DNA from 3 places in the Streptomyces sp. NPDC057702 genome. Region 2 is predicted to be linked to each of the others. Evidence: riboswitches for the same ligand, from Rfam matches in the RefSeq annotation. Region 2 holds a riboswitch; each other region holds the start of a gene.
The links. A riboswitch is a leader RNA that binds a small molecule or an ion and turns the genes downstream of it on or off. The one in region 2 is predicted to bind cobalamin.

Region 1 (12,103 bases), on a different contig from region 2:
TAGCCGCCCACGACCCTGCGGGTGACGCGCGAGGACAGCACGACGCCCTCCGCGGCCAGGTTGCGGACCAAGTGCGGGAGTTGTTCCGGGTCGGTGTCCTTGAGCAGGAAGCCGGCCGCTCCCGAACGGAGCGCCGCCGCCACGTACTCGTCGGTGTCGAAGGTGGTCAGCATGGCCACGATCGGTGGGTCGCGCAGGGCGCGCAGCTGCTCCAGGACGGTGAGCCCGTCCACGTCGGGCATCCGGATGTCGAGCAGCACCACGTCGGGGCCCAGCGCGCGGGCCGCGCACACGGCCTGGCCGCCGGGCACGGCCGCCACCACCTCGATGTCCTCGGCCGCGTCGAGAATGAGCTGGAACCCGCTGCGGATCAGCGCCTCGTCGTCGACCACCAGTACCCGGACCACGTCCCACCCCTTTCCCACGTTCCCGCCCCCGGTCTGATTACCTACCACGCGGCGCGGGTTCGAGGCGGGGCCGGTGTCCGGGCCCGGCCACCTGGCGGGGGCGACTCCAGCCGGCCGGCGGGGTGAGCCCGGCGCGCCGCCCGGTGGTCGCCGGGGGGTCGGTGCCCGACCGTGGAGGGATGACCGACACCACGCGCGCCGACCCGACCGGCGGCGCGGCACAGCCGGCGGGCGCCGCCGACCCGGGTCCCGTCGAGAGCGCCGGCGAGGGCCGGTCCACGGCTCAGGCCGCCACCGAGCCCGCTCCCCCGGCGTCTGACGCCGGCGCGCGGGCGCCCGACGCCACCGGGCCCGGCGCCGCGCGGCTGGTGGGCCTGGACCTGGCCCGGGGCCTGGCCGTCTTCGGCATGTACGCGGCGCACCTGGGTCCGCTGCCGGTGCTGGACGAACCCACCGGATTCCTCGTGGAGTTGGCGCACGGCCGCTCCTCCGCGCTGTTCGCGGTGCTCGCCGGGCTCACCCTGGTGATCCTGGCGGGCCGGCGGTCGCGGCCCGACCCACGGGATCGGCGACGGGCGGCACTGCGGATCGCGATCCGGGCGGTGATCCTGCTCGCCCTGGGCTCCGCGCTGACGGCCGGCGGCACCAAGGTGGAGGTGATCCTCGCGTACTACGGCCTGTTCTTCCTGCTCGCCCTGCCCTTCGCGTGGCTGGCCAGCCGGACGCTGGCGCTGGTGGCCGTCGGCTGGGCGCTGGTGGGGCCGCAACTGCTGTACGTAGTGGACGACGTGCTCTGGGACAGCCCGCTGGAGCGCGCCCTGGCGGCCCACGACCCGCTGGCGCGCTGGGCCGACGGCGAGGGCGTCATCCAACTGCTGGCCACCGGCAACTATCCGGCGCTGTCCTGGATGCCGTTCGTCTTCGCGGGCATGGCGGTGGGCCGGCTCGACCTGCGCGCGGCCCGGGTCCGCCGCCGACTCGCCGTCGTGGGCCCGGCCCTGGCCGTACTCGGCTACGGGGCCTCCCATCTCGCCCTGCGCACCCCGTGGATCGGCGACCGGGTCGGCATGCCGCACGGCTGGTGGGCCGACACCGACCAGTGGCCCGAGGAGACGAACCCGGCCCAGCTCTTGCTGGCCGCCCCGCACAGCGGGGCCACCCTCTCGCTCGTCGCCAACACCGGCGTCGCCCTGACCGTGATCGTCGCGGCGCTGGCGGCCGTGGACGGGCTGCCACGGCTGCGTCGCCTGGCCGCGCCGGTGATCGCGGTGGGCGGCATGTCGCTGAGCGCGTACGTATTCCACATCGCCGGCATCGGCCTGCTCGACATCGACATCGAGGACCCGGCGGACCTCTCCCTGGGCCTGCTGGCGGCCTTCGTCGCGAGCGTGAGCGTCCTGGCCTACGGCTGGTCCCACCTCTTTCGCCGGGGCCCGCTGGAGTACGGGATGCACCACGTGTCCCGGCTGGCCCGCCTGTGGCGCTGACGGGCCGGGTGGTCGGGGCGGGTGTCGGGGTGGCCGGAAGGGGGTGCATAGGCGTGTGCGATGGCGATGTGGGATTACCCAGCGCGGCCCGCCTCGCGCACAGTGGCTGACCACCCCGCGCCCGGCGACGGCCGACGGGCGGCGGGCGGGCCGCGGGCGCCCGGGAGGTCTGCGTGGAACTGGAAGTCCGACACTTACGCGCCATCACCGCCATCAGCGATACCGGCAGCCTGACCCTGGCCGCACGCCAGCTCGGCATGTCCCAACCGGCGCTGTCCAAACTGCTCCAGCGCATCGAACGCTGCGTGGGCGACACGCTGTTCGTCCGGAGCAGGAACGGGTCGGTGCCCACCCCGTTCGGCGCCGACCTGCTGGCCGAGGCGCACAGCGTCCTGCGGGGCATGAGCGGCATCCGGGAGCGGGCCCAGGCCTGGGGCGCGCGGGGCGGGCCGCGCGACCCGCTGACCATCGGCGGCCACTGCGGCTACCCGCACGTCGCGCTCGCCCGCCGGCTACGCGGCCTCGCCTGGAGCCCCGAGATCCAGCTCCGCGAGGACCTGGACGCGCAGACCGCCGTGGACGGGCTCGCGGTCGGGGCGTGTGACCTGGCCCTGGTGTACGTGCCGCCCACAGCACGGCTGGCGGTGCCCGAGCCCGTGACCGGGGTGACGGTGCACGCCCGCGAGCCCGTCTTCATCGCCCTGGCCCACGACCACCCGCTCGCCCAGGGCCCCGGTCCGGTGCCCCTGGAGCGGCTCGCCGGCCACCCCTGGGTCGACGAGCCGCCCGGGCACACGCAGTGGACCAGCTACCTGCGGCAGGTGTGTCACGAGGCGGCCGTCTCGCTGGACCAACGGCACAGCACGGTGAGCCTGTTCACCGTGCTGGAGCTGATCACCGACCAGCACGCGATCGCGCCCGCGTTCAGCACCAGCACCGACCACCCCGGGCACATCGTCATCCGGGAGCTGACCGGCGATCCGCTCCACCTGGAACTACGGCTGTTCTACCGCCGCCACAGCGTCGCCCACCAGCACGTCGAGGAGATCATCCACCACCTGGAGGCGGCCTACGACGACCGGCTCGGCTGTAGCGGGCCCTACGACCGGTGGTGGTCCGCCTACCGGGCTCAGCGCAGCGGTGCGGGCCCGGCGCCGGTGGCCAGGGTGACCCCGTAGGTCTCCAGGATCTCGTTCACCGGCTGGAACCAGGTCCTGCCGCCCCGGGCGCAGTCGCCCGAGCCGCCCGAGGTCACGCCCTGCGCCTGCTGGCCGGCGAGGGCGGAGCCGCCCGAGTCCCCGGGCTCGGCGCAGACGTTGGTCTCCAGCAGTTCGGTGACCTGGCCCTGCTCGCCGTAGTCGACGGAGGAGTCCCAGGAGACGATCGTGCCGCAGTGCCAGCCGGTGGTGCCCCCGGAGCGGCAGATCGACGCGCCGACCGGCGCCTCCTGGGAGCCGGCCACCCGCACCCGCTCGCCACCCCGGTACCGGTTGACGGCCGGCACCAGGGCGTTGCCCGCCGTGACCCGTATGTGCGCCATGTCGTCGCCGGGAAAGCTGGAACCGACGAAACGGCCACCGGGCCCGGTAGTGGTCTCGCCGACCGTGCCACAGTGCCCCGCGCTGACGAAGCCGTCGTTGACCGTGAAGCCCACCGAGCAGCCGTACTTCGACGTCCAGTAGCGGTTGCCACCGACGACGTCGACCAGCGGGCGCGGCGCCTGCCCCACCCGCTCGTAGCGCACCAGGTCCGCGCGGACACCCGCCGCCCGCGTGAGGGCGCGCGCCGCGTGCCAGCTCGCCGAGCGGTACGACACCACGACGGCGTTGCCCACCGGGTCGGTGCGCCAGCCGGTGACCTCGGCCGGCGCCCGCCGGCCAGCCGCGTCCAGGTGGCGTACGGCCTGGCGCAACGCGCCCTCGGTGTGGGCCACCTGGCGCGGTGTCGCCCCGGCCGCGCGCACCGTGGCGGCGTCGGCCGGGTCGGTGATCGCCGCGACCAGTCGCGCGGTGCGGGCGTCGTACCAGGTGCCGCCCGTGCGTTGGCCGAGCCGCTGGCGTACGTCCCGGTCCGCGCGGCCCGCGCGCGCCTCGGCGGCCAGCCGGGCTACGGCGGCCTCCCGGGTCAGCCCCAGATCGCGCTGGAGGGCGTGCAGCGCGGCGGGGGAGGCGGCCCCGGACCCGGCCCGCGCCCGGGGCGGGTGGGACGCACCGCCGGCGGTGCCGGCGCCGGCCGGCTGGGTGCCCAGGAGGGTGGCCGCGCCGGTGACCGCGGCCACCAGGACCGCTGCCACGGGCGACACGCGTCGGGACATGGTCGGGCTCCTTCACTGTGGGGGGGAACGCGTCGCGTTCGTCGGGCCGGCGTGCCGCCGGGCCGTCGGAGCCGGCGCCGGGTCACACGCCCGGGTACCTGGAGCGACGGTAACCACGCGGGGCGCGCGCGGGGAGATGCCACCTCGGCATAACCGCCCGCCCGCGCCCGATGGGCCCGCCCCGCCCCGCGCGAAGGCCGCCGCCTCCGGCGTACGCGCCCCGCGCGCTCCCTCCACACACCGCCAGGCCGCCCCCGCCACGGTGAGCGCGCACCGGCCCGGACGCGCCACGGCCCGCGGCATGTCGGCCCGCGCACCCGCCGGACGCGCGAGAGTCCCGGATCGGCACGCTCGCACTCCGCGCGTGCCCGCCCCGGGGCGTCGCTGGCTCGCGGGTGGGGCGTCAGTCGGCGAGGGCGCCGAGCGCGGCCCAGGTGCGCCGGCGGCTCTCGTCGCCCGCGATCTCCGTCGAGGAGAAGACCACCTCGGTGGCGCCGGCGTCCCGGTAGCGCCGGACCTCGGCGGCCAGCTGGGCCTCGTCGCCGATCACGGCGACGTCGACGGCGCGCTGGGCCCCGGAGAGCTCGATCACCCGCGCGTAGGAGGGGATCTGCTCGTAGAACGCGAGCTGTTCGGTGGCCTTGGCGCGCACGCCCTCGGCGTCGTCGGTGACCACTCCGGGCACGATCGCCACGATCCGGGGCGCGGGCCGGCCGGCCTCCCGCGCCGCCTGGGTGACGGCCGGCACGATGTGCTTCTCCAGCGCGCGGGGGCCGGCCAGATACGGCAGGATGCCGTCCGCCAGCTCGCCACTGACCCGCAGCGCCTTCGGCCCCATCGCCGCCACCAGCAGCGGAACGCCGGCGTCGGCGCCGTTCACCCGCGCCGGGATCGGGGTGAGCGCGGTCAGCAACTCACCACGGAAGTCGGCCTGTCCGGTCTCCAGCAGTGGCCGGATGGCGGTCAGGAACTCGCGCAGCCGGGCCACGGGCCGCTCGAAGGGGAGGCCGAACCCGCCTTCGACCAACAGCTTGCTGCCGAGCGCGAGCCCGAGATGATAGCGGCCGTGCGTGGCGGCCTGGGCCGTCAGGGCCTGACTGGCGACCGGCAGCGGGTGCCGCCCGAAGACGGGGATCGCGGAGGTGCCCACCTGGAGCTCGGGCACCTCACGGCCCACGATGGCGGCGAGTTGGGGCGAGTCGGCCCCGAAGGTCTGCCCGAACCACGCGGACCGCAGCCCCGCCGCGGCGGCCTCCCGGGCGAGCTCTACGGTGGCGTCGATCTGGTGGGCGGCATCCGCCGCGTTCAGTGCGAGTCCCACAGTCATGTCCACCCCAACCCCACACGGCACCCGCCACATTCCAGCCAACCGCACCCGTTCACATGGGCGTCACATGACACAACCCGTCCCCCCAGGACGGGCGTTCGTCCCACGACCGTGTTCCACCGTCGTACTCCGCCTTCGCACGGGGTCGTCGCACCCCGCCTTCGCCCTCGACCAGCGTGCTCGACCGGCACGCGGGCGTCACGGACGGCCGCGTCGGCGGCGGTGGGGAGAGCGCCCCGAGGGGGCCCGGGGCGGACGCCGGACGCGAGCGGACGCCGTCGCCGACGGTGACGTACGCGAGGCCACCAACCTCCGGTCGGCCCTGGTCAGTGGCCTGTTCGACGAGGCGTCGCGCCCGCTCGCCCCCGGTACGCCTGGTCCCCGACGGGGCGGTGCTGAAGGAGCGCGGGACGGGCATGTGACCTTCGCTCAGCCGTGGAGTACGCGGAGGACGCTGACCAGCGAGCCCCGTCGGGGTGCGTCGCCTCGACCATCAGGGCGGCGCACCCCGGCGGGACGACGGTCACCCGGTCTGTTCCAGCGGCTCCGGGGCGGGAGCCGGCGCGGGCATGCGCCAGACCAGGACCGCGCCGATCACGAGCCCCACGACGGCCAGCAGCGTGGCGACCAGGAACGGATCGAGGGAGTGCAGGCTCGGAGCGAACCCGATCCCGACACAGACCGCCACCCCGGTCGCACCGCCCAGCTGGTCAGCCGCGCGCTGTACGCCCGAGGCGATCCCGGCGTCCTCGTCGGTGACGCCGCTGACCGCGATGTACTGGAGCCCCACGAGGCCGAACCCCATCCCGGCCGAGATCAGGAGCATGGCCAAAACCATCGCCACCCCGCCTGCCCGCGAGGCCGAGACCAGCGCGATCACGGCCATCGCCGTCGCGGTGAACCCGAGGCCGGCCAGCACACACGCGCGGGCCCCCCAGCGGCCCAGCAGCCGGGGCACGAGCAGGGAGAACACGATCAACGAGACCGCCAGGGGCAGCATCATCAGTCCCGCGCCGAGCGGGCCGAGGCCCAACCGGCCCTGCAGAGAGAAGGTGAACAACAGAAACGAGGTCGACAACGCGCCGCTCAGCAGCATCGTGACCAGGTTGGCCGCCGCCCTCGTGCGGTGGGCGAAGAAGCGCGGCGGCAGCAGCGGGTGGGGCGAGCGGGCCTCGACCCGCACGAACCCGACCCCGGCGGCCACCGCCCCGGCCAGTGCCCCCGGGACCACCCAGGCGGGCGTGCCGGACTCGCCGGCCTCGACCACGCCGAAGGTGAACAACAGCGGACAGGCGGTCAGCAGCAGCGCACCGGGCAGGTCCACCGGCGGGGCCTCCCCGGCCACGGGCCGGTCCCCCTCGATCAGGAAGCTGGCCGCCAGCAGCACGACCACGATGAACGGGACCGAGACCAGGAAGATCCACCGCCACCCCAGGTGCGCGGTGATGACGCCGGACAGCACGAAACCGAGCACGAGACCGCAACTGGCCACCGCCGCCCACACGCTCAGGGCCCGCGACCGACGCGGGCCTTCGGGGAACATCAGGACGATGGTGGCCATCGCGGCAGGCAGCGCGACAGCCTCGCCCGCACCCTGCAGCAGGCGCGCGACCACCAGCAGCGAGAACGTGGGGGCCAGGCCGGCCAGCAGGGAAGCGGCGCCGAACAGGCCGGTGCCGAGCAGCAGTACGCGCCGCCGCCCGAGCAGATCGCTCAACCGGCCACCGAGCGCCAGCAACCCGCCACCGGTGACCGTGTAGCCGACCACGACCCAGGTCAGCGTGTGCCCGTCGACGTCGAAGCCGTCGCCGATCGAGGGCAGGGCGATGTTGACCACGGTCACGTCAACCGCGATGAAGAACTGCAACATGGACATCGCGCACAGCACCAGCCATGCGCGTGCCGAGGACGGGCTGTGCCCGCGTGAGGGGAGGATGTCTGGGAACATCAGGTGCTCCGTTGCTCAGAGGAAGCTCTGAGCAGCACGAACGTGCCGCTCCGGATGGATCACGAAGCGGCTGGACGTCGAGGAAGGTGTGAGTCGAACGCCCCGCCGCTAGCGGGACGTCCTGGTCACAGCGGCACAACCGGCCGCACACGAAGCAGCGGACATGCCGGGCACGCTACCAGGAGGGGCACGCGGGCCGGACATCCGCCCGGTGCCTCGTACCTTCGCCCGTGGATCGCTCGGCGCTCCGTTCGCCGCGGCCCCGGGGCGCGAGGAGCTGGGCAGCGCGGAGCACCTGTCCGCGCGACCGCTACGGGTGGCGTTCGAGGGTGGGCGGAGCCGTCGCGTCGAGCAGGGGCAGGGCGTCGCGGGCGGCCGGGGACAGCGACGCGGGGTCCAGGTCGGACAGCGGCAGCCAGGCCACCGCGGCCGTCGCGCCGTCCACCTCGGTCACCCGTAGCGGGCCGGGCGCCAGGGTCACGGCGTAGAAGAGGCCCACCAGGTGCCAGCGGACGCCGAGCCGGTGCGCCGCGTAGCTGTGCGCGCCGACCAACCGCGCGTCGAGCAGCTCCCGCCCGGTCTCCTCGCGCAGTTCGCGGGCCAACGCCCGCGCCGGTTGCTCACCGGGGTCGATCCCGCCGCCCGGCAGGTGCCACAGGCCCGGGGCGAAGACGGGCGAGGCGGCGGAGAGCCGAGTCAGCAACAGCCGGCCGTCCGCGACGGCGATGGCGTAGGCCGAGACGCGGGTACGCGCGGGCGATTCCATGGGCGGGCCTCCAACGGGGCGGTCGCGGGGTGCGCCACCGCGCGCACCTGTCGATCGTGCTCGCGCAACTATCGATCATGAACGGCCTTCCGCCAAGGGTTCGCCGCCACCGCGCGAACCGACCCCACCCGTCGCACCCCACACCCAGGCCCCCACCCTCGACCCCCGACACTCGCCCCCGGCCCGGGGACCCGCACCACCGCTGACCCGCTCGCGCGCGCCCCACCCGCAGCGCGGGCCGTCGCCGAGCGTCGCGCGCATCTAACACACCTCACACCCCTCGTACACCACGCGCATCAGGACACGACAGCCACATCAGGACAAGGCGCGAACCCGCTCTGTCGCAAGGAGCGCGAGCGCCCCTACGCTGATACGCGCAGTTGGTTCGCGCCACGCTCGCCGTGGCGCGTCGCAAGAGGGAACCCGGTGGGAATCCGGGACTGTCCCGCAACGGTGAGTGAGAACGAACGCCGTCGTCGTACCGGGCCCGGACGGCCCCGGAGCGCGGCGGCCCGTAGGTGCCCGTCGGAAGTCCGGCAGGTCGTTCCACGAGTCCGAAGACCTGCCAACCGCGCACGCGCCACCCGCGCGTGCCGTGCACGGTGACCTCGAGGACTGGGTCGGCGGTACAGACGGTTCGACGGGCTCTTGGCCCGGGGCCGTCGCTTCCTCCCAGTCGGCGCTCGGGGCGCGGGATGACGAGGGAGGACGCGTGCACGGCCACGGAAGTCCGCGCCCGGACCGGCCGGCGACCCACTCACCCCGGCCCCGGCCCGCACCACCGCCACCCCCGGCCGACCCGCCACCCCCGGCCACTCCGCCCGCCCCGGGCCCCGGCGCGACGCCCGGCCCCCACCGCGCCGCCGGCGTCTGCCACGGCACGCTGGGCGAGCTCTACCAGGGGCCGCTACGCGCCGGCGGCACCCCCGACATCGCGCTCGTCTCCTTCCCCGTGGACCGCCACTCCTGGGTGTACTTCACCCCGGGCGCCGACCAGCCGCAGGCCCCGCTTCCGGGCGAGAAGGCCGCGCGGGCGGCGCGCCTGTTCCTGGACCACTTCGGGCTGCGGCTGCCGCCGGGCCGCTGGAGCGCCCACTCCGAACTGTGCGTCGGCGTGGGCATGGCCAGCTCGACCGCCGACATCGTGGCGACCCTGCGCTGCCTGTTCCGCGTCTTCGGCCTTCCCTACGACCAGCGCGTGGTGACCCGCGTGCTGGCGGCGATCGAGCGGGCCGACAGCGTCTTCCTGGACGAGTTCGCGCTGCACCTGAGCGCGCGGCACCGCGTCGTGCGCCGGCTCGGCGCGGACATCGGCTTCCACACCGCCTTCGTCACCGAACCCGGCACCGTGGACACCGCGGCCGTCACCGCGCGCCTGCTGGGGCACTACGCGCGGCGCGCGACGGAGTACGAGCGGTGCCTGACCGACCTCCTCAAGGGCTTCGAGACCGCCGACCCGGCCGCCGTCGCGCGCGCCGCGACCGCCAGCGCCACGCTCTCCCAACAGGTGCTGCCCAAGCGGACGTTCGCCAGTGTGCTGGCCCAGCGCGAACGGTTCGGGGCCGACGGGGTCTTCGTCGCCCACACCGGCTCCCTGATCGGCTACCTCTTCGCCCGCCGACCCCCCGCCGACACCAAGTCCGAGCTGTCCGCCTTCTTCCACTCGCTCGGTCACCAGTGCTCATTCGCCCAAGGAGGCTACGGGTGATCCACCCCCACATCGCCGACGCCCTGAAGGTCCCCGACCTGGTCCGCCTCACCGACGGCACGGCTCTGATCCGCTTCGAGTCGATGAAGATCTACTCGGCGCTCGCGGCCGTCCGCCACCTCCTGGACCGGGGCACCGTACGCCCCGGCCAGACGCTCGTCGACAGCTCCAGCGGCATCTACGCGCACGCCCTGGCGCTGGCCTGTCACCGCTACGGCATGCGCTGCCACATCGTGGCCTCCACCACGGTGGACGCCACCACGCGCGCCCAACTGGAGATCCTAGGCGCCACCGTGGAACAGGTGCCGCCCTCGGCCGACCTGGGACTCGACCAGGAGCTGCGCGTGCGGCGGGTGCGCGAGATCCTCGCCGAACGCCCCGACGTCCACTGGATGCGCCAGTACCACGACGCCATCCACTACCTGGGCTACCGCGAGGTCGCCGACCTGCTCGCGGCGGCCTTCCCCGACCGGCCGCTGGCCGTGGTCGGCGGCGTCGGCTCGGGCGCCTCCACCGGCGGCCTCGTCACCCACCTGCGCCGCGCCGACCCGGGCGTACGCCTGGTGGGGGTGCAGCCGTTCGGCAGCGTCACCTTCGGCAGCCAGGACCACCACGACCCGCGGGCCATCATCGCCGGCATCGGCTCCGCGATCGTCTTCGACAACGTCCGGCACGAGCTGTACGACGCCATCCACTGGATGGACTTCCGGCACGCCCTGTCCGGCGCCGTCGCCCTGCTGCGCGAACACGCCGTCTTCGCCGGGCTGTCCACCGGCGCCGCCTACCTGGCCGCGCTCGACGACGCCCGCCGCCGCCCCGACCGGCTGCACCTGGTCATCGCCGCCGACACCGGACACCGCTACGTCGACGACGTCTTCGCCCGCCACACCGAGGCCCTGGACCCGGCCGACCTGCGGCCCGCCGAGGTCACCGACCCGCAGGAGATGCGCATGCCCTGGTCCACGATGGCGTGGAACCGCGGCGCGTGCCCCACCCCCCCAAAGGAGCAGGCGGCATGACCGTGGTCTGCCTGGAGTCACTCACCTTCGGCCTGGGACACCTGGTGCGCGCCGCCGACGCGCTCGGCGAGCGGCTGTGCCTGCTGACCCGCGACCCCACGTACTACGCGTACGAGTTGGAGCGGCTGCCCGCCGGCGCCCTGGACGTCGTGGAGATCGACACCTTCGACACCGAGCGGGTGGCCGCCCACCTGGCCACGCTGCCCCGGCTGCGCGGCCTGATCAGCTCGACCGACACCTGGACCCTGGTCGGCGCCGAGCTGAGCGCCCGCTTCGACCTGCCCGGCCCGGACGCCTCGGTGCTGCGGCTGGCCCGCGACAAGGCGGCCGTACGCAACCGGCTGCACGCGGCCGGGCTCAGTCGCGGGCGGGCCGTGGAGGTCGGTGCGGCCGTGCGCGAGCCGGCGGCGCGGGCGGCGCTCCTGGCGGAGGTGGGCCTGCCGGCCATCCTCAAGGACACGGCGGGCACCGGCAGTCAGAACGTCTACCTGGTGCGCGACGAGCACGCCTGGGAGGCGGCCCTGACCGAGGTCGCCGGGCGGCGGCTGACGGGCCGCCTGTTCGCCGAGCCGTACGTCAGCGGCCCCGTCTACAGCGCCGAGACACTCACCTGGGCCGGCCACACCCGGCTGCTCGGCGTCTCCAGCCGGCTCATGTCCGCCGAGCCCCACTTCCGCGAGGAGATCACCGCCTTCCCCGTCGCCTTCCCCGCCGACCAGCGGGCGGGGCTGGAGGAGTGGCTGGGCCGGGTGCTGGCGGCGATCGGGTACACCGACCGCTTCGCCCACCTGGAGTTCGTGCTGGGCGCGAGCGGCCCCGAGGTGGTGGAGATCAACCCGCGCATCGGGGGTGCCCTGGTCGGCGAGGGCCTGTGCCGGGCCCTGGGCCTCAACGTGTACGAGGCCATGATCGAGGCGGCCCTGGGTCGGCGCCCGAGCCTGCTGGACGCCGAGCCGCCCGGTGGCCCCGCCGTCGCCTTCGTGCTCGGCTACCCGGCCGCCCCCGGAGTGTTCACGGAGGTCAGCGGGGTGGAGCGGCTGGCGGAGCTGCCTGGTTCGCCGACCTGGTACCCCGTCAGACGCCCTGGCGACCGCTTGGAGCACCTGACCGACAGCCGCGGCTACGCG
Region 2 (12,103 bases):
GCAGTTCGGTGACCGCGCTGCCCACCGGGCGCGCGGCGAGCCAGGCGCGGTACTCGGCGCGGGCCGGCCCCGGGGTCAGCTGGGCGCAGCCGCGCAGCATGTCCTCGGCGTGCTGCTCGATGTTGCCCGCGGGGCTCTGCGCGGCGACGCAGATCTGCTCCAGCTTGACCCACACCGCCCAGTTGCCCAGGGCGGTCAGCTCGGCCTCGCGGTCCTCGACGTCGTCGGCATCGCGGACGACGAGCGCGCCGACCTCGGCGAGACCGCTCAACGCCCAGGTCAGCAGCTCCTCGGGGACCTCGCAGGCGACCTCGCCCACGTCGCCGTCCTCACGCGTCGCCCGCGCTGCGGCGGGCGCCGGCGCCGCGGCCACCTCGACGCCGACCCGTGGTCCGGGGAGCGGCTCGGGCAGGGCGGCGAGGTGCTCACCGGCCGGAGCGGGGTCCTGTTGGGAGGCGCGCTGGCCGTAGGGCACCTCGCAGCGCTCGGTGCGCAGCTCCACGACCCGCTTGCGCAGCAGGTCGAGCAGGGCCGGGAAGCCGACCGGGCCCGCCGAGAGCTGGAGCAGCGAGAGCAACTGCGGTACGGCCTCGATGACTTCGGCGACGGCGGGCGGGGCGGCCTCCTCACTGGTCCGGCCCCGCGGGCCGGGGCCGGCCGGCTGCCAGGGGCGGGCGATGGACCAGGCGTCGAAGAGCGCGACCCAGCCGCGCAGGACGGCCGAGTCGTCGCGGTCCCAGGCGCGCAGTCGCCAGCCGGCCCGCGCGGCGCCGCCGTGCAGTTCGATCAGACCGGCGAGTCTGGCCCGGTCCCAGTCGGCGCGTACGTGAGACGGCGTCAGGCCCAGGGCGGTGGCCGCGCGGTCGGCGGCCACATCGGACAGGACCCCGTACGCGCCGGGGCGCGGTGCCGCGTCGCCGTCCGGCTCGGCGGCGGCCCAGCGGGCGACGCGGGCGGCACCGGCGAGCGAGGCCCGTGCCTGGCGGGCAAGTTCCGCTGGTGGCGGTGTGCCCTCCGGTGGTCGTGGGGCGGGGCGGGCGCCGCGCTGCGGCACTGCCCTGCGAGCACCGGCGATCGGCCGGTGGGGGACGAGTCGGAGTCGGGAGTCGCGCGGGGTACGGGACGTCACAAGAGCAGTCTTGCCCCTGACGGCCCGAAAACCCAATCGGTGGTCATCCGGCCGCGTTCACGCAACGGGTGTGATGGTGGGGGCGAATGTGCCGCCGCGCTGCTCCGTTCGGGGGTCAACCGATACGAACGCGCTCGCGAGCCGAACATGACGGCGGGACGAAAGTCGGGCGAGGGCGGCGTGGTGCGCGAGTGAAGAGCGGTCTTCGACCGCGCTCGGAGGCCGCTCGTTCCCGGGGGCGCGCCCCGGGCGGATTGCCTCGCAGGCGAGGCGACCCGGCCGGGACCGCCCCACGCCCACCCGTCCGCTCCCTCCCCGGGCCGCGCCCGTCCGTTTCTTCCCCGGGCCGCGCCCGTCCGCTTCTCCGCCGGCCTCGCCCGTCCGCGCCGGCCGGGTGCGCGTCCGCGCCGGGTGCGCGTGGTCATGCCGCGTGACCCGGGGGCCGGGCGGCTCAGACCAGCGGGGTGAGGAAGCGGCGCAGGGCCTCCTCGTATCCGGCGGGGTCGGCGTTCCACATCGCCGCGTGCGGGGCGCGGGGCACGCTGCGCAGGGTGATGCGGTCGGGGCGGCGTTCGGCCAGCTCCCGCGAGGCGGCCCAGGGTGCCAGGTGGTCGTCGGGCCCGTGCACGATCAGCATCGGCAGATCGAGGTGGCCCGCGTCGGCCGCCTCCGCGAAGTGGTCCGCGTGCAGCGAGGCGCGGCCCTGTGCGGCGCGTACCGCCAGCGGCAGCAGGGGCGCCGGGGTGCCGCGCGCGGCGGCGACGGCGCGCAGGGTGGCCTGCCAGTCCAGGACGGGCGAGTCCAGGACGAGGCCGCTGATCAGGTGCCGTAGCGGGGAGTGGGCCGCGGTGTGCAGGGCCATCGAGGCGCCGGTGGACCAGCCGAAGAGCACGACGCGGCGCGCGCCGCGCTGGACGGCGTAGCGGACGGCCGCGTCCAGATCGCGCCATTCGGTGTGCCCGAGGTGGCTGACCTTGTCGGGCGACGGGGGCGCGCCGGCGTCGCCCCGATAGGTGATGTCGAGCACCGGGAGGCGCTTGTCGTGCAGGAATCCCATGACGACCAGCGGGTGTTCGCGCGAGCCGCCGAGGCCGTGTGCGGTGATCACCCACGTGTCGCGGGCGGCCGGCACGTACCAGGCGGGCAGCGGACCCAGTTCGCCCGGAATCTCCACGTCCTCGTAGTCGAGGCCCAGCGCCTGGCCGGGGTCGCCCGCGTACACCTGCGGGGTGAACCAGACGCGCGCGCCCGGCTCCAGCGTGCCGCGCGTGACCGACTCCAGACGGCGTACGACGCAGTCGGCGGGGTGCGGCGCGCCCTCGACGACCGGCCCGACGGCCGCGTGACAGCCGTCACCGGTCAGCCCGTAGGTGCCCGGGCGCTGGGAGGCCAGCGTGCGGGTCAGCGTGACCTGGCCCGCCGCGGTCGAGTGCACGGTCAGCCGGGGGTCGCCGGGCAGCGGGCGCCCGGGCGTGAGGGCAGCCCCGCTCGCGTACCGCCCGGCCAACACGGCCGTCCCGGCACCCAGCACGGTGGTGGCGGCCACGGCCGCCGCTGTACGCAGACGCATCGACCCCAGTGTGGGCGGCGAGCGCGACGCCGGCCAGTGGGCACGGGCCGGCGGGTGAGTGCGAACGGCCCGGCCGACACGGCGTGCCGGGCCGGGGCGGGGCGGGGCGCTGGAGTGGAGCCGGGACCGCTTCGGGGAGCTGGCGTGGTCGGGGGGAGGGCTCGTGGGTCGACCGGGGCGCGTGGGTCGACCGGCCGCCTCGGGTGGGCTGGCCCTCGGGTGCGCGGCGTGGGGGCTGGTCGGGAAGCGGGGGCACTGGTGAGGGTGTGCGCGCGGGGCTGGGTTGGGGGTGTGGGCGGTGGGGGGCGGTGGCTGGTGGCTTGAGGTGGGCGGTAGTGGGGCTACACGGGGGGCTGGCCGTAGGTGCGGAGGCGGGTGGTGGCCGCGTCGAGCTGGTCGGAGGTGAGGACGGTGGGGGTGTGGCCGGGGACGGTGGCCGCCGCGAGCCAGACCTGGCACATCCACTCCAGTTGGGCCGTGTGGTCGTACGCCCGGCGCAGGCTGTCGGCGTACACGATCGTCCCGTGGTTGCGCAGCAGGCAGCCGGTGCGGTCGCGCAGGGCGGCGAGGACGTGGTGGGCGAGTTCGTCGCTGCCGTAGAGGGCGTACGGGGCCACGCGGACGGGGCCGCCCAGCGCGCCCATCATGTAGTGGACGGCGGGGAGTTCCGTGACCAGCGTGGAGACGGCGGTGGCGTGCACGGCGTGCGTGTGGACGATGGCGCGGGCGTCGGTGGCACGGTAGATCGCCAGGTGCAGCGGGAGTTCGCTGGTGGGGCGACGGTGGCCGATGAGGATGCGGCCGTCGAGGTCGACGCCGACGACGTCCCGTGGCCCGAGTTCGTCGTACGGCACGCCGCTCGGGGTGACCAGCACGATGCCGCCCACCCGCGCCGAGACGTTGCCCGAGGTGCCGACGACCAGCCCCTCCCGCGTGGTGCGCCGGGCCGTGACGATCACCTCGCGCCAGGTCCGCGCCAGTTCGGCGGCCTCTTCCGCGTCCCCCGCGACGGCCGAGGAGGGGGCCCACGCCGACCGCGTGGGCGGGGGCGCGACGTCGGGGGCCAGCCGACGCGACGCGGATGGTGGGGCGGCGGCCGCACCCGGCGGGGGCGCGGCGTCCGGATCGGCCCGGTCCGGTGCGGGCGCCGCGTCCCGCCGTTCGTCTCGCTCGTCCGCCATGGGACCACCTCCGGGCCTGATCCTGTCAGGTCCCCGTCGCCCACGCGCCGGGCGGCGATCCGTGACCCGTGGCCGGGGCCCGGCCCGGGGCGGGTCCCACCGCTCGGAGCCCGCACCCCTTCGCCTCGCACCGCGCGGCCCCGCACAGCCGGCCTGCCACGGTCGGGGCCGAGCCCGCGACCCGTGACCCGCCTTCGGACGCGCGGCCGGCACCCCTCCTCCACCGCGCGGACTCGGCGCGTGAACCCGCGCCCCCGCCATCTGGCGGCGCGCCACGGTCCCGCGACGCCACCGCCCCAGCGCACCCGCGACCCGTAGCCCAGCACCCGCCGCCCACTCCTCGCGGGGTGTCACGGACCGTGCGAGCAGCCGCCTCATACGCGTGCCAGGAGAACCGGGAGGGGACATCCGATGTCCGCTACATGTACAGCGAATTGAGGCTTGCGGCAGGCTCGTATCGAGGCTCTGACCTGCGGGTTTAGGGCGGCCAATGGACGTCCCCCGCTGACCCCCTCCACACCCGCCGGGGCGCGTCACCACCAAGCCCCGCCTAGTTCATCTTCCGTTCACTCTTCGTACCTACGGTCGCCGGGACGTTGCTCCCTCAACGATTGCCTGGGTGAATGGAACACATCACGCTTCTCATCGGGATCGTGATCATCACGGCCTTGGTGTTCGACTTCACAAACGGCTTCCACGACACGGCCAACGCCATGGCCACCACCATTTCGACGGGGGCGCTGCGGCCGAAGACCGCGGTGGCCATGTCGGCGGTACTCAACCTCGTCGGCGCGTTCCTGTCGGTCGAGGTCGCCAAGACCATCTCCGGCGGCATCATCGACGAGGGGTCCGGTATCCAACCGGAAGTGATCTTCGCCGGTCTGGTCGGCGCCATCGTCTGGAACCTGTTGACCTGGCTCGCGGGGCTGCCCTCCAGCTCCTCGCACGCCCTCTTCGGCGGCCTGATCGGCGCCACCCTGGTCTCCGTCGGCATGGACGGGGTCAACGGCGACGCGGTCGTCATGAAGGTCCTCATCCCCGCGGTCGCGGCCCCGCTGGTGGCCGGCGTCGCCGCCCTGGTCGCCACCCGGCTCACCTACCGCATCGCCCGCGACCGCGACCCCCAGGACACCGCGAAGGGCTACCGCGCCGGGCAGATCGCCTCGGCCGCCCTGGTCTCGCTCGCGCACGGCACCAACGACGCGCAGAAGACGATGGGCGTCATCACCCTGGCCCTGGTCACCGGCGGCGTCGTCGCGCCCGCCTCGGACCCGCCGATGTGGGTCATCGTCTCGGCCGGCCTGGCCATCGCGCTCGGCACCTACCTCGGCGGCTGGCGCATCATCCGCACCATGGGCAAGGGACTCACCGACATCCAGCCGCCGCAGGGCTTCGCCGCCCAGACCGGCGCCGCGACCGTGATCCTGGCCTCCTCGCACCTGGGCTTCGCGCTCTCCACCACCCAGGTCTGCTCCGGTTCCGTGATGGGCTCGGGCCTGGGTCGCAAGGGTGGCGTGGTCCGCTGGTCCACCGCCGGACGGATGGTCGTCGCCTGGGGCCTCACGCTCCCGGCCGCCGGGCTGGTCGCCGGCGCCGCCGCGCTCCTGGCCGACCAGGGCGACTGGGGCGTGGCCACGGTCGCCGTACTGGCCGTCATCGCCTGCGGCGCCATCTGGCTGGCCTCGCGTCGCCAGCCGATCGACCACACCAACGTCAACGACATCGAGGACGCCACCACCACGCCGGCCCCGGTCGCCGTGACCGTGGCCGCCCCCGGCGCGGCCGGCGTCGCCGCCGAGCCGGTCGGGGTGGTGACCGCCGCCGTCCGCAGCGTCGCCCCGCCGCCCACCGAGGCGGCACTCGCCCAGTCCGCCACCGACCCCGCGCCGCGACCGACCGACGTCACGGGCCCGCCGATGACCGACGCCGTACCGGCGCAGCCCACCGGCGCCGACCGGCAGGCGCGCCAGGACGCGGCGTCCGCCACCCCCACCCCGGCCGCCACGGTCTGACCGCCCACCGCCCGACCACGGCCCCGTGGGTCGGACCGGCCGGGAGTCCGGCCCGACCCGCGCGGGGGCGTGCCGGCGGCGCGAACCGCCCGAGCCGGGCGGGGCATGACGAGACAGCCACCGCAGACGACAAGGAAGCAGTGCCATGAACATCGACTGGGCCGCACTCGGTCAGGTCTTCGGCGTGAGCCTGGTGGTGACCGTCGCCATGGTCGGCGTCTTCACCCTCGGCATCGTCGGCACCTCGGCCAAGCCCTCCTCCGACGCGGCGACCGGCACGGCCTCGGGCCCCGGCGCGCTGGCCCGCTCCGGCGCGTACGCGTGCTTCGCGCTGTGCGCGGCGGCCGTGGCGTACGGGATCTATCTGATCGTCGCCTGAACCCAGGCGCACCCGGGGCGGATGGTCGACCGTGACCGTCCGCCCCGACCCGTGCCGTGCGCGACGCGGGGTCGGCGGCGCCCGTCGGGGCGTCCCGTCGCAGGTCAACGGCGAGTTGACGGGTCTTCCCGGGCCGTGGTGGACTGCCGGGGCCAAACGGCGACAGCAGAGGAAGCCGGTGTGAGTCCGGCGCGGTCCCGCCACTGTCACCGGGGAGCGCTCCCCCAGCGCATGGTCACGGCTCGCACCCGCGGGCTGGAAGGCCGGGGTGCGGCGTCGATCCGGGAGCCAGGAGACTCTCGTCGCCGATCACGTCGAGCCAGGGCGCGGACCCTGAGTGAGGACACACCGCCATGGCCTGCCGCCGCCCAGCGCCCCCCGTCCCGCCGCCAGCCGGCCGCCGCCCCGTGGGCGCGCGGCGCGGTGCGGCGCCCCTCCCCCGCCGAGGCACGAGCGCGAACTGACCGATGCGTACCCCTTCCTTCGCGTACGCCTGCGGTGCCGCCCTCGGCTTCCTCGGTGACCGGATCGTCGGCGATCCACGGCGCGCCCACCCGGTGGCCGCGTTCGGGCGCGCCGCCGGTGCCGTGGAGCGGCGGCTGTGGCGCGACGACCGGGGGCGCGGAACGCTGCACACCGCCGTGTGCGCGGGCGGCGCCGTGCTCGCCGGGGCCCTGTTGACGCGCGCCGTGGGCCGCCCGAGCGGCCGGCCCGGGGCTCCTGTCGGGCGTGCCCGTCTCGCCGGCGAGGTGGCGCTGACCGCCGCCGCCACCTGGACGGTGCTCGGCGGCACCTCGCTCGGCCGCGAGGCCCGGGCGATCGGTGCCGCGCTGGCCGCGCGGGACGTGACGGCGGCCCGGGACGCGCTGCCCCGGCTGTGTGGCCGCGACCCGCAGGCCCTGGACGCCCAGCAGATGGCGCGGGCGGTGGTGGAGTCGGTCGCCGAGAACACCTCGGACGCGGTGGTCGGCGCCCTGGTGTGGGGCGCGGTCGGCGGCGTACCGGGACTGCTCGGCTTTCGGGCCGTGAACACCCTGGACGCGATGGTCGGCCACCGCTCGCCGCGCTACCTGCGGTTCGGCTGGGCCTCGGCCCGGCTCGACGACATGGCCGGCTGGCCCGGCGCGCGGCTCACCGCCGCCCTGACCGTCCTCGCCGGGCCCGACCCGCGCGCCGCCTGGCGCACCGTACGGCGCGACGCGCGCCGCCATCCGAGCCCCAACGCGGGCCCGGTGGAGGCGGCGTTCGCCGGAGCGCTCGGCGTACGGCTGGGCGGCACGCTCGCCTACGCCGGTCGCGTCGAGCACCGGCCGGTACTCGGCGGGCACGGGCGGCCGGTCGAGGTGGCCGACATCGAACGGGCCGTACGGCTCTCGCGGCGGGTGAGCGCGCTCGCCCTGGTGGTGACCGTCGCGGGACGCCTCGCGTACGACGCCCTCACCGTGGGCACGCACCAGGGGGACCGATGAGAGGGGTGGGGCGCGTGGGCGGCGGACTGCTGGTCGCCGGGACGACGTCGGACGCCGGCAAGAGCGTCGTGACGGCGGGCATCTGCCGCTGGCTGGTACGCCAGGGCGTGAAGGTCGCGCCGTTCAAGGGGCAGAACATGTCCCTCAACTCCTTCGTCACCCGCGAGGGCGCGGAGATCGGGCGGGCGCAGGCGATGCAGGCGCAGGCCGCCCGCGTGGAGCCGACCGCGCTGATGAACCCCGTGCTGCTCAAGCCGGGCGGCGACCGTTCCAGCCAGGTCGTGCTGCTGGGCAGGCCGGTGGGCGAACTCAGCGCGCGCGGCTTCTTCGGCGACCGGCGGCCGGGAGCGGACGGCGCGGACGGGACGGGCCCCCTGCCAGGCGGGCGGGAGCAGCTCTTCGAACCGGTCGTGGCCTGCCTGGAGGAGCTGCGGCGCACGTACGACGCGGTGATCTGCGAGGGCGCGGGCAGCCCGGCGGAGATCAACCTACGGCGCACCGACATCGTGAACATGGGCATCGCGCGGGCCGCCCGGCTGCCGGTGGTGGTGGTCGGGGACATCGACCGGGGCGGGGTCTTCGCCCAGTTCTTCGGCACCACCGCGCTGCTCTCGCCCGAGGACCAGGAGCTGGTCGCCGGGTATCTGGTCAACAAGTTCCGGGGCGACGTGAGCCTGCTCGCGCCGGGCCTGGACATGTTGCGCGGACTCACCGGGCGGCCCACCTACGGCGTCCTGCCGTACGCGAGCGGCCTGGGCATCGACGAGGAGGACGGGCTGCGGGTCTCGCTGCGCGGCGCGGTGCGCGAGGCTCCGGTGGCGCCGCCGGTGGGCGAGGACGTGCTGCGGGTGGCGGTGTGCGCCGTGCCGCTGATGTCCAACTTCACGGACGTGGACGCGCTGGCGGCCGAGCCCGGGGTGCTCGTGCGCTTCGTCGACCGGCCCGCCGAGTTGGCCGACGCCGACCTGGTCGTGGTGCCGGGCACGCGCGGCACGGTGCGCGCCCTGGACTGGCTGCGCGAACGGGGGCTGGCCGACGCGCTGGCCCGCCGCGCCACGCAGGGCCGGCCGGTGCTCGGCATCTGCGGCGGCTTCCAGGTGCTGGGCGAGCGGATCGAGGACGACGTCGAGTCGCGGGCGGGCACCGTCGCGGGGCTCGGGCTGCTGCCGGTACGGGTGCGGTTCGCGCGCGAGAAGACGCTGGCCCGGCCGACCGGTCGGGCACTGGGCGAGCACGTGGCGGGTTACGAGATCCACCACGGGGTGGCCGAGGTCACGGGCGGGACCGCGTTCCTGGACGGCTGCCGGGTGGGCTCGGTGTGGGGCACGCACTGGCACGGGTCGTTGGAGAGTGACGGGTTCCGCCGGGCCTTCCTGCGCGAGGTCGCCGAGGCGGCCGGCCGTCGCTTCGTCCCCGCGCCCGACACGTCCTTCGGGGCGCTGCGCGAGGAGCAGCTCGACCGCCTCGGCGACCTGATCGAGGAGCACGCGGACACCGACGCGCTGCTGCGGCTCATCGAGCAGGGGCCGCCCGCCGGGCTGCCCTTCGTCCCCCCGGGCGCCCCCGTCCTCCCGACCCCGCCGTCCACGCCCGCGCCGCCCTCCCCGTCCGGCGCCGACCAGGCGCTTGCCGCGCCCCGCGCGCACCAGGCGCCCCACCCGGGTCAGGCACCCCACCCGGGTCAGGCGCCCCGCGCGGCCGGCGCGCCGTTCGAACCCGGGCCGCCCGCGCCGCGCGCCACCGCGCCGACCGCGCCGACCGCCGAGCACTCCCGCGAGCGCGGGGACCGGGCCGACGCGGTGGCCGAGGCCACCGCCGACGCCACACCCCGCCAGAGCACCACCCGCGAAAGGGGCACCAGCTGATGACCTCGGCCACCTACCCGTTCACCGCCGTCGTCGGCATGGCCGACATGCGGCTCGGCCTGCTGCTCAACGCCGTCTCGCCCGCGATCGGCGGCGTCCTGGTGCGCGGCGAGAAGGGCACCGCGAAGTCGACCATGGTGCGCGGCATCGCCTCGCTGCTGCCCACCCTCGACACCGTTCCCGGCTGCCGGTTCTCCTGCGACCCGGCCGCGCCCGACCCGGGATGCCCGGACGGCCCGCACGAGCCCGGCCCCGCCGCCACGCGCCCCTCACGCCTGGTGGAGCTGCCCGTCGGCGCCTCCGAGGACCGTCTGGTGGGCGCGCTGGACATCGAGCGGGCCCTGGCGGACGGCGTGAAGTCCTTCGAGCCGGGGCTGCTCGCGGACGCGCACCGCGGCATCCTCTACGTCGACGAGGTCAACCTCCTCCACGACCACCTGATCGACCTGCTGCTGGACGCCGCCGCCATGGGTTCCTCGTACGTGGAGCGCGAGGGCGTCTCCGTCCGGCACGCCGCGCGGTTCCTGCTGGTGGGCACCATGAACCCGGAAGAGGGCGAGCTGCGCCCGCAGTTGCTGGACCGGTTCGGGCTGACGGTGGAGGTCGCGGCCTCCCGCGAGCCCGACGAGCGCGTGGAGGTGGTGCGGCGCCGGCTGGCGTACGAGGAGGACCCGGCCGCCTTCGCCGCCCGCTGGGACCCGAGCGAGGCCGAGCTGCGCGAGCGGATCGCCGCCGCCCGCGCGCTGCTGCCCCGGGTGGTGCTGGGCGACGGGGCGCTGCGGCAGATCGCCGCCGTGTGCGCGGCCTTCGAGGTGGACGGGATGCGCGCCGACATCGTCACCGCGCGCACGGCCAGCGCGCTGGCCGCCTGGGCCGGGCGTACCGAGGTCGGCACCGAGGACGTACGCCAGGCCGCGCTGCTCGCGCTGCCGCACCGCCGGCGGCGCAACCCCTTCGACGCGCCGGGCCTGGACGAGGACAAGCTGGACCAGATCCTGGACGCGTACCAGCCCGAGCCCGCCGACCAGCGGCCCGAGGAGGGCGAGGGGGACGGCGACGACGATCCGGACCCCGACGGCCCCGGTGGCGGCCAGGCGCCCGACGACGGGCCCGCGCCCGGCGAGGGCGGGCAGGGCGGCGGGCCCGAGCGGCCGGGGGACGCGCCGCCCGTGCCGGAGCAGCGCGCGGACGGCGCGCCGCCGGCGGAGGGGCCCGGGTCGGAGCCGGAGCAGGCACCCGCGCGCGACGAGGGCGGCGAGGGTCAGGGCGTGGACGCGCGGGGCGCGGCGCCGGAACGGCCGGCCGTCGCGGCGGGCGAGCCGTTCGCCGCGCGGATGCTGGACGTGCCGGGGCTGGGCGAGGGCGCGGCCGGGCGGCGCTCGCGGGCGCGTACCGCGCACGGGCGCACCACCGGCTCGCGCCGCCCGCGCGGCACGCTGGGCACGCTGCACCTGTCGGCCACGGTCCGGGCCGCCGCCCCGCACCAGCGGGCCCGGGGTCGGACGGGGGCGGGGCTGGTGCTGCGCCGCGACGATCTGCGCGAGGCGGTACGCGAGGGCCGCGAGGGCAACCTGGTGCTCTTCGTGGTGGACGCCTCCGGGTCGATGGCCGCGCGGCAGCGGATGAGCGCGGTCAAGGGGGCCGTGCTGTCGCTGCTGCTCGACGCCTACCAGCGACGGGACAAGGTCGGCCTGGTCACCTTCCGGGGCCGGGAGGCGGAGCTGGCGCTGCCGCCGACCTCGTCGGTGGACGCGGCGGCCACCCGCCTGGAGCGACTGCCCACCGGTGGGCGCACGCCGCTGGCCGCCGGGCTGCTGACAGCCCGTGAGGTGCTGCGGGTGGAGCGGCTGCGCGACCCCTCGCGCCGCCCGCTGCTGGTGGTGGTGACCGACGGTCGCGCCACGGGCGGCGACCAGCCGGTGGCCCGGGCCACGCGCGCGGCCGGGCTGCTGGCGGCGGACGGGGTGGCCTCGGTGGTCGTGGACTGCGAGTCGGGGTTGGTGCGCCTCGGGCTGGCCGCGCGGCTGGCCGCCGACCTGCGCGGTCCCGCGGTGACCCTGGACGAGTTGCGCGCGGACAGCGTCACGGCGCTGGTCCGCGGGGCGCGCGCGGCACGCGACGGCGGCGCCGCGCCCGCCCGGCACGACCGCACGACGACCGCGCACGAGCCCCGCTCGCGGGGCGCGCGGCCGGGACGAGGCATCGACATCACGGAGAGGGTCGCGTAATGCCACAGGGAAAGCCTTCGGTGGTCCCCGAGGACGGGCTCACCACGCGTCAGCGCCGTAACCGGCCGCTGGTGTTCGTGCACACCGGCGTCGGCAAGGGCAAGTCGACGGCCGCCTTCGGGCTCGCGCTGCGCGCCTGGAACCAGGGCTGGCCGGTGGGGGTGTTCCAGTTCGTGAAGTCGGCGAAGTGGAAGGTCGGCGAGGAGCGGGCGCTGCGGGTGCTCGGCGACTCCGGAGAGGGTGGCACCGTCGCCTGGCACAAGATGGGCG
Region 3 (5,144 bases), on a different contig from region 2:
TGGACCGAACCACTCCGCTCAGTTGACGGCCCGTCGGTAGACCTGTCGCGAGCCACCTTCGGGGCCTGGTTCGGCGGGTTCCGCCGGGGTGAAGCCAAGGCGCTCGTAGAAGACACGGGCACCGCTGGTCACGGCGCCCGGATGGTCCGCGCCGAAGGTGACGACCTCGATGTGGCCCGGCTCGCGGCCGAACCGACGGACGGCCTCGGCCATCAGCGCCTGCCCCACGCCGCCCCCGCGCGCCTGGGCCGAGACCACCAGCCAGTGCACGTGGTAGGTCGGGGCCTGGCCGCCGAACAGCAGCCCGCCGAGGAGGTCCACTCCGGGGCCGGGGCCCGCGCCGGACTCCGCGTCGCGCGGGGCGTCGGGCCCGGCCTCGGGCCGCGCTGGGGTGGCCACCAGCGCGGCCGAACGGTGGATGTGCTCGGTCAGGGCGCGGTGGAAGCCGGGGTCGTCCACCATCGGTCCGAACCAGTGCTCGACCTGGGCCGCCAGCCCCAGGAAGCTGGGAAGGTCCTTCTCCTGCGCGCGTCTGATGATCACGGGGGCAGCCTGCCAGACGGGCGCCCACCCGCACGGCCCCGGGGCTGGTGCGGGTGGGCGCCCTGCCGGCACGCGGGTGGGCCGGCCCGGCTCGCCGGGCGCGCGCGGCGCCACCCCGGGCGGTCGGGTGTGGCGGCGGCCTGTCACCGGCCGCCGCCTCGACCCCGCCGCCGGGGGGCAGCGGGCTCAGACCGTCGGGCGCAGCCCGGCGAACGCGACCTCCAGGACGGCGTCGACGAAGGCGGCGTCGTAGGGGCCGGGGATGAGGAGGAAGCGGTAGTACATCGGGCCGTAGAGCAGGGCGATCACCGTGTCCAGGTCGATGTCCGACCTCAGTTGGCCCGCCTCCTGGGCCGCGCGCAGGCGCGTGCGGGTGCCGTCCGTCAGTGGCTTGATCCACCGGTCGTGCAGGGCCTGCGCGATGGCGGGGTCGTGCTGGGCCTCACCGACGAGCGCGGCGTACAGCGGCCCGAACGAGCCCGTGCTCAGCAGTGATCGCGAGGCGTTCATCTGGGTGCGCAGGTCGGCCACGATGTCGCCGGTGTCGGGATAGCTGAGGTCGGTCTGGAGGGTGGACAGCAGGGCGTCCAGGAAGACGGCGCCCTTGGAGGGCCAGCGCCGGTACACGGTGTGCTTGCCGACGCCGGCGCGCGCGGTGATGGCCTCGATGCTGAGCTTGGCGTAGCCGACCTCCTGGGCGAGGTCGAGCGTGGCCTGGAGCACGGCCTGGGTGCGGTCGGGGCGACCGCCTGGCGGGGGTTGGGGAGCAGTTGTCACCCACCCACGCTAACCCATCGGCACGGCACGTGCCGTTGACATGAGATCGCCGCATGCTGCACGATCAGCCCGTTCGTACGGCACGGCACGTGCCGTTACGCCGTAGGACCGCAACACACGCACCGTGAACGGAGTCGGATTGTGAACTCGATGCTGCATCTGGACACCAGCGCCCGCCGTCGCTCCCTGAGTCGGGAGGTGGGTGACGCGTTCGCCGCCGCCTGGCGCGCGGCCCATCCGGACGGCACCTACGTCCACCGCGACCTCGCGGCCGACCCGGTGCCGTTCATCGACGAGGCGTGGACCGAGCTGTGCGACCACGTGATCGCCGAGGGGATCACCGACATCGACCGCCTCGGGACAGCGGCACGCACCCCGGCACAGGTCGCGGCCTGGGCGGTGGTCGAGCCGCTGCTCGCCGAACTCGTCGCCGCGGACACCGTCCTGATCGCCACACCGATGTACAACTACTCGGTGCCCGCGCCCCTGAAGGCGTGGCTCGACCAGGTGACGTTCCCGAGGATGTCGCTGGCGGGGCGGCGGTTCGTGGTGGCCACGGCGCGCGGCGGTGCGTACTCGCCGGGCGCCCCGAAGGAGAGGTTCGACTACCAGGAGCGGTATCTGCGGGACTTCTTCGCCGGGCACTTCGCCGTGCGGGACACCGTCTTCGTCAACGCGGAGCTGGCCAACGCGCGGCTCGACCCGAACATGGCCCACCTGCGGGCGAAGCACGAGGAGTCCTACGCCCACGCGCTGGAGCGGGCCCGGACGCTGGGCGGGGAGTACTGAGATGGCCTGGTACCTCCTCGGGCTGGCGAGTCTGGTCGAGATCGCCTGGTCGCAGTCGATCAAGCCGACCCAGAACTTCACCCGCCCGCTGCCCACCCTGCTGTGCTTCGTGCTGATGGCGGTGGCGGTCTACTTCCTCTCCCGTGCCATGCAGACGCTGCCGGTGGGCACCGCCTACGCCGTCTTCACCGGCGCCGGCGCCCTGGGCGCCATCGGCCTGGGCATCGTGGTCCACAAGGACCCCCTGTCCGTGGGCCGGCTGGTCGCCCTGGCCCTCATCCTGGGTGGCGTCGTCCTCGCCCGGGTGACCAACCCGGAGTGAGCCCGCGGCGGGGTGGGCACATCCCGGCGCCCTCCCGCTCGTAGGCGCGGGCCGTCCGACCCGGGGCCGCGTGGAGCGGCGGTGTGTGCGGCCGGACCACGTGGGGGCCGAGGGTGTGGGGCGGGGGGTGTGTCGGCGGGAAGGCGGGGCACGGCCACGTCCGGCCGCGCCTTCCCTTCCCCGCTCAAGGCGGAGTTGGCGGGTGTGGTCGCCGTCGCCAGGACGGCGGCGACCACACGGCGGTGGCCAAAGCCCCGGTCGCCGGCCGGCCTCCTTGTCGGGTGGCCCAGCTCACCCGGCGCGTGACGGGCGCTCTCGCCGCTCGGTCGCGTCTGCCGTTAGGCTGCCCCGTGCAGCAGGTTCGCCCCCGTCCGCCAGGCGGGAGGCGTCGTAAGAGGGAACCCGGTGGGAATCCGGGACTGCCCCGCAGCGGTGAGTGGGAACGACCGCCGTCATACGCACTGGGTCCGTTGGGACCTGGGAAGCGACGGCCAGTAGGTGTCTCGTGTTCAGGGACGCGCCCGCGAGTCCGAAGACCTGCCCGCTGCCCGTGCGCGTACCCACGCGGACGGCTGTTCCGGTGACCTCGCGGGAGGGTCGGCGTGCATACCAGGCGAACGGTCGCGCTGTGCCGCGCGGGGACGTCGCCGCCTGGTGGTCCACTCCTTCGTTCGCGCGTCCGGTCGCCGGGATCTCAGGGATTCATCTCGCGAAGGAGATCTCCGTGACCACCAAGCCCGCAGCCGCGGCAGCACGGGCCACCGTGTACGGCTACCCCCGTCAGGGGCGGAACCGGGAACTGAAGAAGGCGATCGAGGGTTACTGGCAGGGCCGGACCAGCGCCGACGCCCTCACCACCACCGCCGCGACGCTGCGCGCCGAGAACTGGCGCCAGCTCGCCGACGCCGGTGTCCACGAGGTGCCCACCGGCGACTTCTCGTACTACGACCACGTCCTGGACACGACCGTCATGGTCGGCGCGATCCCCGAGCGCCACCGGGCGGCCGTCGCCGCTGACGCGCTGGACGGCTACTTCGCCATGGCGCGCGGCACCCAGGCGGTGGCGCCGCTGGAGATGACGAAGTGGTTCGACACCAACTACCACTATCTGGTGCCCGAGTTGGCCCCGGACACGGTGTTCACGGCCGACTCCACCCAGCAGGTCGCGGAGTTGACGCAGGCCCTCGCGCTGGGGCACACCGCCCGGCCCGTGCTGGTCGGCCCCGTCACCTACCTGCTGCTCGCCAAGCCGGCGCCGGGGGTGGCCGACGACTTCGACCCGCTGACGCTGCTGGACCGGTTGCTGCCGGTGTACGCGGAGGTGCTGGCCGATCTGCGGGCGGCCGGTGCCGAGTGGGTACAGCTCGACGAGCCCGCCCTCACACAGGACCGTTCGCCGGCCGAACTGGGCGCCACCGAGCGCGCCTACCGCGACCTGGGGGCGCTGACCGACCGGCCCAGGCTGTTGGTCGCCTCGTACTTCGACCAGCTCGGCGAGGCCCTGCCGGTGCTCGCCAAGGCGCCCGTGGACGGGCTCGCGCTGGACTTCACGCGGGGCGCGGCGGCCCATCTGGAGGCGCTCGCCGCCGTCGGCGGGCTGCCCGGCAAGCGGCTGGTCGCCGGTGTGGTGGACGGTCGCAATGTCTGGGTGGGTGACCTGGCGGCCTCGCTCACGACCCTGGGCACCCTGTTGGGCCTGGCCGACCGCGTCGACGTGGCCGCCTCCTGCTCACTGCTGCACGTTCCGTTGGACACCGCGCTCGAACGCGACATCGATCCGCAGGTCCTGCGCTGGCTGGCCTTCGCCCGGCAGAAGGTCGCCGAGGTCGTCACCCTGGCCACGGGCCTGGCACGGGGCACGGAGGCGATCGCCGCCGAACTCGCCGCCAACCGCGCCGACCTGGCCTCGCGCGCCCACTCCCGCATCACCCACGACCCCGAGGTCCGGTCGCGCGCCGCCGCCGTCTCCGCGGCCGACGCCCGCCGCTCCCAGCCGTACGCGCTGCGGGCACCGGCACAGCGGGCGCGGCTGAACCTGCCGCTGCTGCCCAGCACGACGATCGGTTCCTTCCCGCAGACCACGGAGTTGCGTACCGCGCGCGCCGACCTGCGCGCGGGTCGGCTGGATACGGCGGGATACGAGGAGCGGGTCCGGGCGGAGATCCGGGAGGTGGTCTCCTTCCAGGAGGCGGCTGGCCTGGACGTGTTGGTGCACGGCGAGGCCGAGCGCAACGACATGGTGCAGTACTTCGCCGAGCAGCTCACCGGCTATCTCGCCACCCAGCACGGCTGGGTCCAGTCGTACGGCACCCGCTATGTGCGGCCCCCGATCCTGGCCGGCGACATCTCCCGCCCGGCGCCGATGACGGTGCGGTGGACGACGTACGCCCAGTCCCTCACCGACCGGCCGGTCAAGGGCATGCTGACCGGCCCGGTGACGATGCTGGCCTGGTCCTTCGTCCGTGACGACCAGCCGCTGGGCGAGACCGCGCGCCAGGTGGCGCTGGCACTGCGGGACGAGGTGGCCGACCTGGAGGCGGCGGGCACCCTTGTCATCCAGGTGGACGAGCCTGCGCTGCGCGAGTCGCTGCCGCTGCGGGCCGCCGACCGGGACGCGTACCTGGCGTGGGCGACGGAGGCGTTCCGGCTCACCACGGCCGGTGTGGAGCCGGCGACGCAGATCCACACCCACATGTGCTACGCCGAGTTCGGC

Region 1: it holds a riboswitch for cobalamin, as region 2 does, so the genes downstream of both, ACFVFR_RS06530 (hypothetical protein) here and ACFVFR_RS30290 (cobalamin biosynthesis protein) in region 2, are expected to answer to the same signal.
Region 3: it holds a riboswitch for cobalamin, as region 2 does, so the genes downstream of both, metE (5-methyltetrahydropteroyltriglutamate--homocysteine S-methyltransferase) here and ACFVFR_RS30290 (cobalamin biosynthesis protein) in region 2, are expected to answer to the same signal.

What each region holds. Positions count from the first base shown of each region.
Region 1 is NZ_JBHVJC010000006.1:209,879-221,981, reverse strand. It holds gene ACFVFR_RS06565 (response regulator) at 1-407, opposite strand, end outside; gene ACFVFR_RS06560 (heparan-alpha-glucosaminide N-acetyltransferase domain-containing protein) at 587-1,894, shown strand; gene ACFVFR_RS06555 (LysR family transcriptional regulator) at 2,068-3,072, shown strand; gene ACFVFR_RS06550 (S1 family peptidase) at 3,024-4,208, opposite strand; gene ACFVFR_RS06545 (LLM class F420-dependent oxidoreductase) at 4,612-5,535, opposite strand; gene ACFVFR_RS06540 (MFS transporter) at 6,059-7,411, opposite strand; gene ACFVFR_RS06535 (NUDIX hydrolase) at 7,794-8,249, opposite strand; cobalamin riboswitch at 8,614-8,834, shown strand; gene ACFVFR_RS06530 (hypothetical protein) at 8,962-9,957, shown strand; gene ACFVFR_RS06525 (cysteine synthase family protein) at 9,954-10,976, shown strand; gene ACFVFR_RS06520 (ATP-grasp domain-containing protein) at 10,973-12,103, shown strand, end outside.
Region 2 is NZ_JBHVJC010000058.1:10,299-22,401, forward strand. It holds gene ACFVFR_RS30265 (hypothetical protein) at 1-1,129, opposite strand, end outside; gene ACFVFR_RS30270 (alpha/beta hydrolase) at 1,581-2,699, opposite strand; gene ACFVFR_RS30275 (class II aldolase/adducin family protein) at 3,041-3,679, opposite strand; gene ACFVFR_RS30280 (anion permease) at 4,504-5,892, shown strand; gene ACFVFR_RS30285 (hypothetical protein) at 6,038-6,271, shown strand; cobalamin riboswitch at 6,439-6,570, shown strand; gene ACFVFR_RS30290 (cobalamin biosynthesis protein) at 6,739-7,740, shown strand; gene ACFVFR_RS30295 (cobyric acid synthase) at 7,737-9,605, shown strand; gene ACFVFR_RS30300 (putative cobaltochelatase) at 9,605-11,833, shown strand; gene cobO (cob(I)yrinic acid a,c-diamide adenosyltransferase) at 11,833-12,103, shown strand, end outside.
Region 3 is NZ_JBHVJC010000005.1:265,378-270,521, forward strand. It holds gene ACFVFR_RS05750 (GNAT family N-acetyltransferase) at 19-543, opposite strand; gene ACFVFR_RS05755 (TetR/AcrR family transcriptional regulator) at 730-1,320, opposite strand; gene ACFVFR_RS05760 (FMN-dependent NADH-azoreductase) at 1,471-2,109, shown strand; gene ACFVFR_RS05765 (DMT family transporter) at 2,111-2,431, shown strand; cobalamin riboswitch at 2,772-2,991, shown strand; gene metE (5-methyltetrahydropteroyltriglutamate--homocysteine S-methyltransferase) at 3,156-5,144, shown strand, end outside.